DNA from 2 places in the Janthinobacterium sp. GW821-FHT03C10 genome. Region 2 is predicted to be linked to the other one. Evidence: predicted binding sites of a transcription regulator. Region 2 holds the regulator's gene; the other holds the start of a gene.
The links. The regulator FNR, encoded in region 2, switches genes on or off when oxygen is low (the NO sensors DNR and NnrR bind a similar motif). The targets are predictions, from matches to a motif close to TTGATNNNNATCAA.
Positions count from the first base shown of each region.

Region 1: a site for FNR is predicted at 4,067-4,080, ahead of AC07VH_RS12945 (bacteriohemerythrin). Genes of this name have one in related genera too.

Region 1 covers NZ_JBWKUN010000003.1:384,074-391,707, forward strand. The annotation lists gene AC07VH_RS12935 (TonB-dependent siderophore receptor) at 172-2,406, opposite strand; gene AC07VH_RS12940 (hypothetical protein) at 2,734-3,585, shown strand; gene AC07VH_RS12945 (bacteriohemerythrin) at 3,593-3,991, opposite strand; gene AC07VH_RS12950 (hypothetical protein) at 4,291-4,446, opposite strand; gene AC07VH_RS12955 (hypothetical protein) at 4,597-4,782, opposite strand; gene AC07VH_RS12960 (PepSY domain-containing protein) at 4,918-7,464, opposite strand.
Region 2 covers NZ_JBWKUN010000005.1:64,581-72,214, forward strand. The annotation lists gene ccoN (cytochrome-c oxidase, cbb3-type subunit I) at 1-1,416, shown strand, start outside; gene ccoO (cytochrome-c oxidase, cbb3-type subunit II) at 1,432-2,046, shown strand; gene AC07VH_RS17390 (cbb3-type cytochrome oxidase subunit 3) at 2,048-2,251, shown strand; gene ccoP (cytochrome-c oxidase, cbb3-type subunit III) at 2,244-3,164, shown strand; gene ccoG (cytochrome c oxidase accessory protein CcoG) at 3,169-4,551, shown strand; gene AC07VH_RS17405 (FixH family protein) at 4,606-5,130, shown strand; gene fnr (fumarate/nitrate reduction transcriptional regulator Fnr) at 5,257-6,015, opposite strand; gene AC07VH_RS17415 (response regulator) at 6,255-7,634, shown strand, end outside.

The sequences.
Region 1 (7,634 bases), on a different contig from region 2:
TTTTTGATAATATCAAAAAATTATCAACGTGGGCACGTCTGCAGGATGATTGCCGGCTATTTCTATTCCATATCAATGCATGCGCTATCGCGCAAGCCATTGCCATTCAAGGCACGGCGGGCACGGCGGACAGGGCCGCATCCGCCGTGCCGGCGATGCTGCTACGATTCTTTAAAACGCCGTGCGCACGGCCAGGCTGATGTTGCGCGGTTCGCCCCAGAAGACGCCGTCGAAGAAGCCCACGTTGCGGTAGTACTTTTTATCGAGCAAGTTATTCACGTTCAGCTGTACGCTGGCGTGGCGGTTGATGGCATAGCTGGCCATGGCGTTGACCAGTGCATAGCCCGCTTGCGGGATGTTGGTGATGGTTCCCGATGGCGGACGGCCGTACCACGATTCGCTGTAGGTGGCGCTTTGCGCCGTCATGCTGGCGCCCGCCCTCAGGCCAGCCAGGCGGCCGTCGAAGCGGTAGCTGGTGGCCAGGCGCAGCAAATGGCGCGGCTGCGTGGTGGCGGCGCGGCGGCCATCGGCCTCGGCCGCGTGCAGATAGGTATAGCCGCCGCTCGCTTCCCAGGCGGGAGTCAACTGGCCGGAGACGTCGAATTCCACGCCCTTGGCCGTCACGCCCTTGCCATTGGCCACCATGGCCTGGCCGCCGTCGGGCAGCAGGAAGCCGGGCGGCACGCTGCGGTCGAGTTCCGCCAGGTTCTTTTTCTTCGTGTGGAACAGGGCGGCCGACGCATTCAGCTTGCCCTCATAAAATTCGCCCTTGATACCCAGTTCCGCATTGTCGCCCGTTTCCGGCGGCAGGAACTTGTTGTTGCGGTCCTTGCTCGTTTGCGGGTTGAACAGCTGCGTGAAGCTGGCATACGCGGAATATTGCTTGTTGATATCGAACACGGCGCCCACGTAGGGCGTGACTTCATTGCGCGTTTCGGCAAAGTCGCTATTGTCCGTGTGCACGCCCCGCGTATCGTAGTTGCGCGTATCCGTGCGGTAAGTGCTGCTGCGCGCGCCGATGATCAGGTGCAGCGGGTCGGCCAGGCTCAAGCGCGTGGCCACGTAGCCGCCCGCCAGGCGCGTCACGGTTTCCGTGTGCGAGCCGTCCGGATGAAACACGGGGCGGGGAATGTTGCCCGTCCAGCTGCGGTAATCGGGGACGAAGTTCGGGTAATTGATTTCCGCCTCGCCGCCCAGCGAGCGGGCGCGCTGGTTGCCGCCGTTCCAGCCGGCGATGGCCGTATGCTTGCGCCCCAGCAAGGTGAAGGGGCCGCTGGCGTAGACGTCGAAATTGTCGCCCGTGTTCTTGCCCGGGCCATAGGCGCCCGTCCACAGACGCATGCCTTCGCCCGTGGCCGGGTCGGGATGACCCGCGCCCGCATAGGCGACGGTGGTGCGGTTCGTGCTTTCCGTGCGCGCATAACCGAGATGCAGATTCCAGTTGCCGGGCAGGTGCTGGTCCAGCGAGGTGAAGATGGTGTGCTGCTTGTTGGCCCAGGTGCTCCATGGCGTCGTGAGGCTGGTGTTGCGCGGCAAGTTCGCCAGGCTGCCATCCGCATTCCAGTAGGGCACGGCGCCCCAGGTGGCGCCCGTGGGCTTGTTGTCCTGGAAGTCGACGCCCGCCGTCAGCAGGGTGCCGGGGCGCACGTCCGCCTCGACGATGAGCATGCCGACCGTCTTGCGTTCGTGATACATGTCCAGGTAGGAATCGCGTTTTTGCCAGGCCAGGGCCGTGCGCGCGCGCACGCTGCCATCGGCGTTGAGCGGCGTGGAGAGGTCGGCCTCGACGCGCTGATCATCCCAGCGTCCCATGATGAGACCGGCGCTGGCCTGGAATTCCTTCCCCGGCCGCTTGCGTATCATGTTGATGGTGGCCGACGGGTCGCCCGTGCCACCCATCAGGCCGGTGGCGCCGCGCACGACCTCGATGCGGTCGTACAAAATCGTGTCTTGCAGCGGCGCATTGCCGCCGCGCGCCATGCCGTCGATCTGGATATTGTTGATGCCGAAGCCGCGCGCATAAAACGTCGTGCGCTCCGTGTCGTTCTGGCCCACCTGGATGCCCGTCGTCTGCGCCAGCGCCTGGTCCAGCCGCACGGCGCCCAGGTCGTCGAGCAGCTGGCGCGTGATGACGCTGACCGACTGCGGCGTCTCGCGCAGCGACAGGTCCATGCGCGTGGCGCTGCGGGCTTCGCCAGCCGTGTACGACTGCGTGCCTTCCGTGGTGGCCATTGACTGGCCCAGCACGGTGACGGCGGGCATGGTCACGTCAGCCGGGGCGGCGTCGGCGGCCAGTGCGGGCAGGGCCACGCCAGCGGCAAGGGTGAGCAGACTGATGTGTAGTAGATGGGGCAGGGGGCGCAAGGCGGGCAGGCGCGAAGAAGAGAGGACGGTGGTCGATTGCATTATTTTCCTGGTGTATTTTTAGTCGTGAGGGTTCCTATCTCGTCTGGCGAGTGGCGCAGTGGCTGGGGGGATGGCGTGACGCTGGCCCGGGATCTGGCTCGGATAGCAGTTCCGCCCGCGCATGGCGGCGGAAAGGTCGTGCATGATTCCAGTCATGATTTGTGAATAAGAATCATTATCAATATAATGGGTATTTGCCAAATAATCAAGCGCGCGCACCAAAATAGTGCAGGCGGCGGAGCGCAGGCAGCCCAAGGGCGGCGCATCGTCCGGCCTTCTGCGATAATGCAGGCGCTGACAAAATATTTTCCTTAATGAAAGAAATGCATGCGTACATGGATCGCCTGTGCCGGATGGTTGTGTGTCGTGTCGCTGGGCCAGGCCCAGGAACACGCGCCGCCGGCCGTGCCCGCGCCGCTGCAGAGCGCCAGCGCGCCGCCCGCCGCCGCAGTCGTTCCGCCCCCCCTTGCGCCGGCCACGCCCGCTGCGCCAGCGCCGGCGGTGAGCGCAGAGGAAGCCCTGCCATCGCAGACGGTGACGATCACGGCCAGCAGCGACGCCAAGGCGCCGCGGGTGCGTTTCACGGCTTACCGCGACAGTTATCTGACGGCCCGGAAAGTGTGGCAAGTGTCGAGCGGCAGCGTGGTCATGGCCCTGCGCCTGATTCCTGCCAAGCTGAGCGCCACCATCGACGACGTGCGCGTGGCCTTGCAAGGCAATGGCGCCCCCGTGCCGGTCAAGGTGTCGGCCGGCGGCGTGTTTGTCGTGCCGCTCAACGATGATATCGCCGCGCAGGATGGCACGTTTTTGGTGAACAAGGGCAGGGGCGAACTGACGGCCAATATCGTGCTGCAGCCGTCCGTGGCGCGCGATGCCTGGAACGTCACGCGCGTGGGGCAAGTCCTGCACGACGCCCGCCGTGCCGTGCGGGCCATTACGCCGTGGTACAAGCGGCCGTTCGCCAGCGACGTGCAAGCGCTGGCCTTTTGCGCGGCCGAGCGGGGCAGCGCCTTGCAGTTGATGGATGGCGAACAGCTGATCGCCACCCTGCCCATGAACGAGGCGGCCGTCAACGACATCAACCAGCCCGTGTTTTGCAAGATTTTCGACGGCGAAGACAAATATCCGGGACACTACCGCGTGGTCTTGCCCGAGCAGGCGACGGTGCTGTTGCTGTAATTAACTGCTAGTTAGGCTGGCGCTGCACCAGTTCCAGCGCCGCCGCCAGGGCCAGGTCCATGGTGGCCTGGTGGAAGATCAGCCATTGCGGCAACAGCGACAGCGCATGGCGCCCCTGTTCCAGGTCGCCTTCATCAACGGCGGCCCAGGCATGGTGCAAGCCGCTGAGCACGCGCGCATGCTGTTCGCGGTGATTCGCCAGCGAGGGAAAGCCGATTTGTTCCATCAAATCCTCTTCCTCGCGGAAATCGCGTTCGACTGCCGCAATCAACTCGCGGAACGCCACGCTGAAATGCTGGTCGCTCAACTGCCCCAGCCGCGCCAGCTCCTGAAACAGCGCCTCATGCGCCTCGTCGATGACGGGAACGCCCAGCGCCATCTCATCCTTCCAATGCGAGTTACCCATGCCGATACCCCCGGTTAAGTCCGTCGCGGTGCGAAGCGGACTGTTCCAGTGTGGACGCAGCGAAGGGCGAAATCCATGATCTGGATCAAAGTATGCTGAAGAGGGGATCAGGAAAGCCGCCGGCGAAGAGAACAAATTCCCACCCGCAACAAAGCGGTTTTTAACGCTGAACACCACTAGCGGGCGCCGCTGAAAAACGCCGCCGGCAAGGCGTCTTTGACGCAGACAGTACGCTAGTACGGCAAGTCAAAGCAACGCAGCCAGCGGCGCGCTTGTTCAACTGCCCTCAGCCGCGCGTATTACTGCTTGGGCCAGTGGGCCCACATGCCCTGCGCATCCACATTCGGCACCTGCATCTGCTGCCCGGCCGACGTCTGCATCGCATCCCTCAGCACGAGGGGCACGAGCATCAGGGCCGACAAGGCAAGGCAGAGCAGCACTTTGAGCGTCAACATGGTCGTCTCCCGGTGTCCCGGCGGCGGCGCGGGGATGCGGCGCCTGCCGGTCACTTCTTGTGTACTACCATGCTTGCAGTTTAGTTCATCTGATTGAAACTTCAACTAGCTGCTGTGATGCACTGCACCAGTTGCCGATCGTGACGGCTCTTATTTTGCCTTGCGGCTGCGCCGTGGCTTGCCCGCGGGAGGCAGGAAGGAATCGAACCACACTTGCGTCAATTGCCGCGTATTTTTCGCCGCCTCGCGCTTGACGGCGGCCGTCGCATGGCCGCGCGCCGTGTTGGCGATGCGGTTGGCGGCGCTCAGGTACATGCTCATCCAGGGGTTTTTCATGGCTAGCCTCGCAGACAGTGGGTGGGGCGGCGCGCATGTTGCCATGCCGCGATGCCCCCACTGTAGTCCGATGGCTGGCCATGACCGTGCGCCTGCCCACATAGCCGGGCGGTGCCGGCGGCGGGCTGATGCAGATCAATACACGTCGCGGCGGTAGCGTCCGGCCGCCAGCAGGGCGTCGAGGCCGTCCTGGCCCAGCACTTCTTGCAGTACAGCATCGATTCCCGTCGCCATGCCTTGCAGGCTGCCGCACACGTAGACGATGGCGCCTTGCGCCAGCCAGCCGCGCAGCTCGCCGACGTTGGCGCGCAGGCGGTCCTGCACGTATTCGCGTTTGCCGCCATCGTTGCCGTCGCGCGAAAAGACCAGGTCCAGGCGCGCCAGGTGGCCAGCGTCCAGCCAGCCTTGCAACTCTTCGCCACAGACGCTGTCAAAAGCTTGCTGGCGCTCGCCGAACAGCAGCCAGTTGCGGGCCAGCCCCGCCCGCTGGCGCGCGCGCAGGTGTGCCCGCAGGCCGGCCAGGCCGGAACCGTTGCCGATATAAATGCAGGGCACGTCGACCAGGGCGGGCGCGAAGGCAGGATTGGCTTGCAGGCGCAGGCGGATGGGACTGCCCAGCGGCGCGAAGCGCGTGAGCCAGCCGGAACAGACGCCGTAGCCCCCGTTTTCGCCGCCCGCGTGGCGTTCCTGGCGCACCAGCAATTGCAGTTCGCCATCGGACGGCAGCGACGCGAGCGAATAGCTGCGCGGCGCATGCGGGGCTTTGTGCTCACCTTGCGCGTCGCCCTCACTGCCATCCGCGTTGCACCCGATGATTTCCGCCAGCGCGCCCGCTTCCCAGCTGGCATCGACCGGACCCGTCAAGGTGATTTCATGCAGTTCGCCGCCCAGGCTGCCCGGGTTCAGCAGCACGCGGCGCGCCAGGCGCCACTCTGCATACGATGCCTCTTCCTGCACGCCGATGGCATCGATGGCGCTGCCGCTGCAGCGGGCCAGCGCTTGCGACCAGGCGGCCAGGGCGGCGGGATCGTGCTTGTCCACTTCGATCAGCGGAAACATAGGCGTGGCGCCCAGCGCCTGCAATTGTTGCGCCAGCGCATGGCCAAAGCCGCAGAAGGCGCTGTAGTGGCGGTCGCCCAGGGCCAGCATGCCGAAGTCCAGGCCCGCCAGCGGCGCACCCGGGGTGGCTTGCAGCAGGCGCGCGAAGCGGCGCGTGCCGTCCGGCGCCTCGCCTTCGCCAAAGGTGCTGGCGACGATCAGTGCCCGTTCATACTGGCGCAATTGCGCGGGATCAAGCTGCTCCAGCGACTGCACGTCGACGGCCACGCCCGCCTGCTGGAGGGCGCGCGCGCTTGCCAAAGCCAGGCGCTCGGCCTGTCCCGACTGGCTGGCGTAGGCCACCAGGGTGGGCAAGTCCGTGTCCGTCTTGCCCGGCGCGCCGGCGCCCAGCAGCGCGCGCTGCGCCTGCACGGCCCGCTTGGCCTTGCGGCGGCCCAGGTACAGCATCCAGCCCGTGACGGCAAACAGGGGCAGGCCCAGGCTGGCCAGGGTGACGATGATGCGGCCGGGCAAGCCAAAATACGTGCCCATGTGCAGCGGATAAATGATGTTGACGAGGCGCGGCCCCAGCGCCTGCTGGCTGTACGGCTCGTTTTCTGTGCGCGTGCCGTCGGCCGGCGCAATGCTCATGCGGCTGCGCGCCCGTTCGTGCGGCGCATCGCTGGCCAGCCACGTGAATTGCACGGCTTCGCCGGGGCGCACGGGCAGGCGCACCGTGGCCAGGGTCCAGCCGGGGGCGTGCCGCTGGAAGCTGCTCCAGGCCAGACTGACGTCGACGGGCGGTGCATCTTTCTTAGCTGAACCCTTTTTCGCGGGCGCCTGCGCCGTGCGCGGGGGCTTGCCGGCCCAGGCGTCGATATTGTCGCGCACTACGTCATAGCTCCAGTAAATGCCCGTCAGGGTCAGCGCCACATAGACGACCAGGCACCAGGTGCCGGCCACGGCGTGCAGATTCCACAGGAAGGGGCGGCCTTTTAATGCAGGATCGAAGGTCAGCCACGTGCGCCAGTCCAGCGGGCGGCGGGGCCAGCGCAGGTACAGGCCGGAGAGTGCCAGGCCCAGCAGGCACAGGGCCAGCGCGCCCGCCACTTGCCGGCCCGGATCGCGCGGCAGCAGCAGCCAGCGGTGCAGCGATTCCGTCCACTCGAAAAATGCCGCGCCCGCCAGCGCCGGCTGGGTGGCGCCCGTGTACGGGTGCAGATAAATGGACTCGCCGCGCCGCTGGCCGTTTTTCGGCGCGAAGAACAGCCGCGGCGCGGTGCCCGCTTCCGCATACACGGTGACCGAGGCGACGCGCTGGCCGTGTTCGGCCGCGGCGATGCTGGCGAGCTGGGCCGGCGTCAGCGGGGCGCGCGTTTCCACGGGAACATGGCGCACGCCGGGGTTCATGACATCGAGCAGTTCATCCTTGAAGGCCAGGGTGGCGCCGCTCAGGCCGATGATTACCAGCACCGTGCCGGCCGTGATGCCGATGAACCAGTGTAATTGAAACCACAGTTGCTTCCAGTTCCAGTGCCAGCGCCGTTGTTGCGCGACGGCGGCAAGCTGGCGCCGCTGGCCGGTTTCCGGCGCCTCATCGGCGCCGGTGCGCGGCAGGGAGTGTGGCAGGGAGGAGGTCGTCATGGCGGCTTTCGATAGCGCCGCCATGCGGCGCGTCAGGCATGGCGGGGAAGAAGGAAGGCTGACATAGTAACGCAAACGAGAATCATTCGTAAATGATGGCGCCCTATTTTCGCGGGACGGGCCCCATCCACGTTTGCCTGATCGGGCCCTATAGGCGCTACAATAGGGAT
Region 2 (7,634 bases):
CTGAACTATAACTACAAGATCGTGAAGCAATTCGCGGTCGCTACTGTGGTATGGGGCATCATCGGCATGCTGGTTGGCGTTATCATCGCCGCTCAGCTGGCCTGGCCTGCCCTGAACCTCGACATACCATGGCTGACATACGGGCGTCTGCGTCCGCTGCACACGAATGCGGTGATTTTCGCCTTCGGCATCTGCGGCCTGTTCGCCACCTCGTACTACGTGGTGCAACGCACCTGCCAGGTGCGCCTGTTTTCCGACAAGCTGGCCGCCTTCACCTTCTGGGGCTGGCAAGCCGTGATCCTGTGCGCGGTCGTCAGCCTGCCCATGGGCCTGACCCGCGGCAAGGAATACGCCGAGCTGGAATGGCCTATCGCCATCCTCATCGCCGTCGTCTGGATCGCCTACGCCATCGTCTTCTTCGGCACCCTGATCAAGCGCAAGGTCAAGCACATCTACGTGGCCAACTGGTTCTTCGGCGCCTACATCCTGGCCGTGACGATCTTGCACGTGGTCAATGGCGCCGTCATGCCTGCCTCGTTCACCAAGTCGTATTCCGCGTATGCGGGCGTGCAGGACGCCATGATCCAGTGGTGGTACGGCCATAACGCGGTGGGCTTCATCCTGACCGCCGGCTACCTGGGCATGGTCTACTACTTCATCCCGAAACAGGCCGAGCGCCCCGTGTACTCGTACCGTTTGTCGATCGTCCACTTCTGGGCGCTGATCTTCACCTACATGTGGGCGGGCCCGCATCACCTGCACTACACGGCCTTGCCTGACTGGACGCAATCGATCGGCATGGTCTTCTCGCTGGTCCTGCTGGCACCAAGCTGGGGCGGCATGATCAACGGCATCATGACCCTGTCGGGCGCCTGGCACAAGCTGCGCACCGACCCGATCCTGAAATTCATGATCGTCTCGCTGTCGTTCTACGGCATCGCCACCTTCGAAGGTCCGATGATGTCGATCAAGACCATCAACTCGCTGTCGCACTACACCGACTGGACCGTTGCCCACGTGCATGCGGGCGCCCTGGGCTGGGTGGGCTTCATCACCATGGGTTCGATCTACTACCTGCTGCCGCGCCTGGCGGGCCGCACGCAGATGCACAGCACGCGCCTGGTCGACGTGCACTTCTGGGTAGCCACCATCGGCATCGTGCTGTACATCGCGGCAATGTGGATCGCCGGCGTGATGCAAGGCCTGATGTGGCGCGCGGTCAATCCGGACGGCACCCTGACCTACACCTTTGTCGAGAGCGTGAAAGCGACGTATCCGTACTACGTGGTGCGCGTGGCCGGTGGCCTGCTGTACCTGTCGGGTATGTGCATCATGGGCTACAACACCTGGATGACCTTGCGCGGCAGCAAACTCCCCGTCGCCCGCATTCCGGAACTGAACGCGGCGCACGCCTGATAGGAGCAAAAGCAAATGAAATTTTCACATGCATGGATTGAGAGAAACCCCTGGCTGCTGATCGCCCTGGTCACGGTGGTGATCAGCATCGGCGGCGCCGTCGAGATCGTTCCCCTGTTCTTCCAGAAGAGCACGACGGAGCCCGTCGCCGGCCTGAAGCCGTATTCGCCGCTGCGCCTGGCGGGCCGCGACATCTACGTGCGCGAAGGCTGCTACAACTGCCATTCGCAGATGGTGCGTCCGCTGCGCGCGGAAACGGAACGCTATGGCCACTATTCGGTCGCCGGCGAGTTCGTCTACGACCGTCCGTTCCAGTGGGGTTCCAAGCGCACGGGTCCCGACCTGGCCCGCGTGGGCGCCCGCTACAGCGACGAATGGCACCGCACGCACTTGAACAACCCGCGCGACGTGGTGCCCGAGTCGAACATGCCGGCCTACCCCTGGCTGGCGAAGACCAAGCTGGTGCCTGACGACATCATGCCGAAGATGCGCGCCCTGCAACGCCTGGGCCAGCCGTACAGCGATGCGGAAATCGCCGCCGGCCCCGCGCAGCTGCAGGACAAGACGGAAGAAGACGCCCTGGTCGCCTATCTGCAAGGCCTCGGTACATTAATCAAAACAAGGAATTAGCATGGCAATCGAAAACCTGTTTGACAGCGCCAGCAGCGTCATGACGGTGGTTTCCTTTACGACGTTCGTGGGCATCCTGTGGTGGACGTTCAGCCGCAGCAACAGCGACTTCGACGCGGCGGCGCGCCTGCCGTTCGCCGACGACGCGCTCGACTATCCGGCCGAGGCCGAAATGAACCTGGCGAAGGAGCGCAACCATGGCTGACTTTACCAATGGCTTCTGGAATATCTATGTCATCGTGCTGTCCCTGCTGGGCATCATCGGCTGCGGCGTGCTGCTGTACTCCCAGTCGAAAGTGAAAGTGGCCGCCGGCGCCCCCGCCGACGGCACCACGGGCCACGTGTGGGACGAGGACTTGAAGGAACTCAATACGCCGATGCCGCGCTGGTGGATGTGGCTGTTCTACATCACCATCGTCTTCGCGCTGGCCTACCTGTTCCTGTATCCGGGCCTGGGCAACTACGCCGGCAGCCTGGGCTGGAAATCGACGGGCCAGTACGAGGAAGAGCTGAAGAAGGCGGAAGCCGACTACGGTCCCCTGTTCAACAAGTACCTGAGCCAGGACTTGAAGACGGTGGCGGCCGATCCGCAGGCGCAAGCCATCGGCCAGCGTTTGTTCCTGACCTACTGCGCGCAATGCCACGGTTCGGATGCGCGCGGCAACAAGGGCTTCCCCAACCTGACGGACAAGGACTGGCTGTATGGCGGCGAACCCGACATCATCAAGACCACCATCATGCACGGCCGCAATGGGCAGATGCCGCCGATGGGCGCCGCGCTGGGCTCCGAAAAGGATGTCGAGAACGTGGCCCATTACGTGCTGAGCCTGTCCGGTTCCACCTCGGACCCCGTCAAGTCCGTGTTGGGCAAGGCCAAGTTTGGCGCCTGCATGGCCTGTCACGGCGCCGATGCGAAGGGCAACCAGATGCTCGGTGCGCCTAACCTGACGGACAAGGTGTGGCTGTACGGCGGCAGCGCCGATACCATCATGGAAACCGTGCGCAAGGGACGCAGCAACACCATGCCGGCCTTCAGCGATTTCCTCGGCGAATCCAAGGTACACGTGCTGTCGGCGTATGTCTGGAGCCTGTCGAATCCCCAGACGCCCGTGAAATGATGTAATGGAACCTCAAGTCATCAAGATGTATGCGGCCCGCGAGCAAATCTACCCTCGCGAGGCCAAAGGACGCTACGCTACCTGGCGATGGGTATGCGTATGGCTTACCCAGCTCGCGTTCTACGGCTTGCCGTGGTTGACCTGGAATGGCAGGCAAGCCCTGCTGTTCGATTTGACCACGCGCAAGTTCTACATTTTCGGCGTCGTGCTGTGGCCCCAGGATTTCATCTATCTGGCGGCCCTGCTGATCATCTGTGCGTATTTGTTGTTCCTCGTCACGGCCATTGCCGGGCGGGTATGGTGCGGCTTTTCTTGCCCGCAAACGGTATACACGGAAATCTTCCTGTGGGTCGAACGCCGCATCGAGGGCACGCGCAGCGCGCGCATGGCCCTCGACAGGCAGGGTCCCTCCGTGCGCAAGGCATTCAAGAAGACGGCCAAGCACCTGGTCTGGGGCGCCATCGCCCTGTGGACGGGCTTTACCTTTGTCGGCTACTTCACGCCGATCAAGGAACTGGCGCGCGAGGTGACCACCCTCAATTTCGGTCCCTGGGAATGGTTCTGGGTCTTGTTCTACAGCCTGGCAACCTACGGCAACGCAGGCTGGCTGCGCGAGCAGGTGTGCAAATACATGTGCCCCTACGCGCGCTTCCAGAGCGCCATGTTCGACCAGGACACGCTGATCATCACCTACGATGCCAAGCGCGGCGAACCACGCGGCGCCATGAGCAAGAAGGCTGGCAACAACGACAAGCTGGGCGACTGCATCGACTGCACCCTGTGCGTGCAGGTGTGTCCGACCGGCATCGATATCCGCAACGGCCTGCAGTATGAATGCATCGGCTGCGCCGCCTGCGTCGATGCCTGCAATACCGTGATGGACAAGGTCGAACGGCCGCGTGGCCTGATACGCTACAGCACCGACCATGCGATGGAAAACAACTTCAATTCGAAGCAGATCCGCCAGCGCGCCATGCGCCCGCGCGTGCTGATCTACACTTCCATCCTGGCCCTGATCATCATCGCCGTGTGTACTTCGCTGGCCCTGCGCACGCCGCTGAAAATGGACGTGATCCGCGACCGCGGTTCGATGGGACGCGAAGTGGAAGACGGCATGATCGAAAACGTCTACCGCCTGCAGATCATGAACACCTCCGAGCAAAGCCAGCATTTCAAAATCAGCGCATCCGGCTTGCCGGGCCTGACCTTGCTGACACGCGAGGAAGTGACGTTGCAGCCGACGGAAACGCTGGGCTGGCCGATCCGCCTGCGCGTGCCGCACGGCGTCGGCGAGAAGGGTTCGAACAAGATTGCAATCGAATTGCACTCGCTGGACGACCCGTCGCTGCACGTGCGCGAAAGCGCGGTCTTCATCGTGCCGCGCTAATGCAGGAAGGCCGGTCCCCGCATGGGGGCCGGCCATTTACACAGGAGAAATAGCATGTCCGACAGTCTGAAACTGCAAGCCCCCGTTGCCCCGTGGTACAAGCACCGCTGGCCATGGCTGCTGATGATCGGTCCCGGCCTGTCCGTGGTCGTCGGCAGCTTCATGGGTTATATCGCGTTTACACAACCCGATGCGCTGGTGGTGGGCGACTATTACAAGCAGGGCAAGGCCATCAACCAGGATTTGAAGCGCGACACGATCGCCAGCGACCTGGCCATGGATACGACCCTGGCGTATGACGTCGCCGCAGCGCGCCTGAGCGGTTCCGTGCACAGCTTCGGCAAGGCGTACCAGAGGCCTTTGCTGCTGCACCTGGCGCATGCGACCCTGCCGGAAAAGGATATCAAGCTGCTGGTGCAGCCCGATGCGGCCGGCAATTTTTCCGTGGCGCTGCCGATGCTCGAACGCAGCCGCTGGCAGGTGCTGGTGGAAAATGACAAGCGCGAGTGGCGCCTGTCCGGTATCTGGACCTGGCCGCTACAACGCAGCATCGCGCTGCACGCGGATGAAGAGCTATAACGTACAGCGCCGGGAAAAAACCGTAGCGAGCGGCAGTGATTTGTGGCTGAGAAGCGCAGCTGTGCTAGAGCACAGCGAGCATCGCAGGCCGCAAAGCGCGACGCGCAGTAGGTTTTGACGGTGCTGTTATTTGCAGACGTCCGTGCCGGCCGTAATGGCCTTCAATTTCGCCGGCTGCAGGATCTCGATCTCTCGGTTGGAGACGCGCAGCCAGCCTTCCTTCTTGAATTTCGACAATAAACGGCTGACGCTTTCGATGGTCAGGCCCAGGTAGTTGCCGATTTCCTCGCGCGACATGCGCAACTGGAATTTACTGCTCGAATAGCCGCGCGCTTCATAGCGCGACGCCAGGTTGACGATGAAGGCGGCAAAGCGCTGCGTCGCCTGCATATTGCCCAGCAACAGCATCACGCTTTGCTCGCGCGTGATTTCCTGGCTCATCATGCGGTGGAAATGGCGCAGCAGGGTCGGCATGTTGCCCAGCAATTGTTCCAGGCTGGAAAACGGGATTTCACACACTTCGCTGTCTTCCAGGGCCACCGCATTACAGTGGTGGCGGTCGGCGCTGATGGCGTCCATGCCCAGCAGTTCGCCAGCCATCTGGAAACCCGTCACCTGCTCTTCGCCGCCCGGATTGATCTGGTAGGTCTTGAAGTGGCCCAGGCGGATCGCGTACAGGTTCTGGAACGAGTCGCCGATGCGGAACAGCGAGGCGCCGCGCACGATCTTGCGGCGGCGGCCGATGATCTGGTCCAGCCTGTCCATGTCGCCCACATCGAGGCCCATCGGCAGGCACAATTGATGCATGCTGCAGGTCGAGCATCGCGCACGCAACGCTTCCACGGTCACTGTGGGCAAGGTTGGAGTGAGTAGCGCTTCAGTCATGTCGGTACCTTTTAGAAAATGCAACAACAAGTTTACTGCATACAGGGTTGCCGTGTGCCAATTTCACCGCAATTTCACCGAATAAACGACGTCCCGCCTTTAATTATATGGCAACATCGTCAAAAGCCCATGCGGAGAGGGCAATTTGCGTGGCGGCGCTTGCCAAGCTGGGGTATTGATAGGAAAATTCCTGACAGCATTATTTGCCGCCTGTGCCGCCCGGTACTGAAAAGGAAATCATGAAGCCTCTCGGCATCAAAGCAAAAGTCGCGCTGGCCACCAGCCTGACCTCGATCGCCATGATCGCGCTGGTCACCATGATCCAGGTGCAGCACATGCGCGACGATTTCACCCGGGTACTGCTGAGCCAGCAGTCGTCCCTGATCAGCCGCACCGCCGCCGAGCTCGACGACAAGCTGGGGATGCTGCTGCAGATCGTCACCCTGACGGCCCGGCAGCAGCCGCCGGAACTGATCGCCCAGCCCGCCCAGTTGCGCGAATACTATTCGCGCCGCTCGATGCTGGTGCTGTTCGACGACGTGCTGGTGCTCGACGCGCACGGCGCCGTCGTGGCCGACATGCCGGAAGTGGCGGGGCGCGCCGGCATCAACGTCGCCGAGCGCGAGTATTTCCAGACCGTGCTGCGCACGCGCCAGCCCATGATCACCGAGCCGATGCTGGGCAAATCGAGCGGCATGCCCATCGTGCAGATGGTGGCGCCCGTGCTGGCCGCCGACGGCCAGGTGGCCGGCGTGGTGATCGGCGTGCTGCGCCTGTACAAGGACAACCTGCTGGGGCGTTTGCGCTCGGAAAAGATCGGCAAGAGCGGCTATTACTTCATCCTCACGCGCGGCGCCGTGCCGCGCTACGTGCTGCACCCCGATACCAGCCGTTTGCTGCAGCCGCGCCTGCCGAACGCCAACCTGACGACCACTCAGCTGCTGAAGGACGATGGCGAAGGCAGCATGGTCAGCACCAACAGCCGCGGCATCACGGCCGTCAACAGCTTCAAGCGCCTGAAATCGGTGAACTGGCTGCTGGCCGCCTCGCTGCCCCTCGACGACGCCTTCGAACCGTTCGACGGCGTGCTGTACCGGCTGGTGCTGTGGAGCATCCTCGCCTCGCTGCTGGCCGCAGCCGTGCTGGGCTGGGTCACCGTACGCCTGCTGTCGCCCCTGGTGCGCCTGCGCGACACCCTGCAGGCGCTGCGCACCAGCGGCAGCCGTTTCACCCCCGTTCCCGTGCAGCAGCGCGACGAGATCGGCGAGCTGACGGAAGCCTTCAACGGCCTGATGAGCGAACGCGACCGGCTGCAGCAGGAACTCGAATCGCGCGCGGCGGAGCTGGAACAGGAGCGCGACCGGGCCGAGGCGGCCAACCGCGCGAAGAGCGATTTCGTGGCCAACATGAGCCATGAAATCCGCACGCCCCTCAATGCCGTGCTGGGCATGGTGTATTTGCTGGGCAATACCAAGCTCGATACGGAACAGCGCAAGTATCTGACCATGGTGCGCGTGGCGGGCCAGTCGCTGCTGGGCATCCTCAACGACGTGCTCGATTATTCGAAGATCGAGGCGCGCCGCATGGAATTGTCGCCCGTCGAATTCGACCTCGACGAG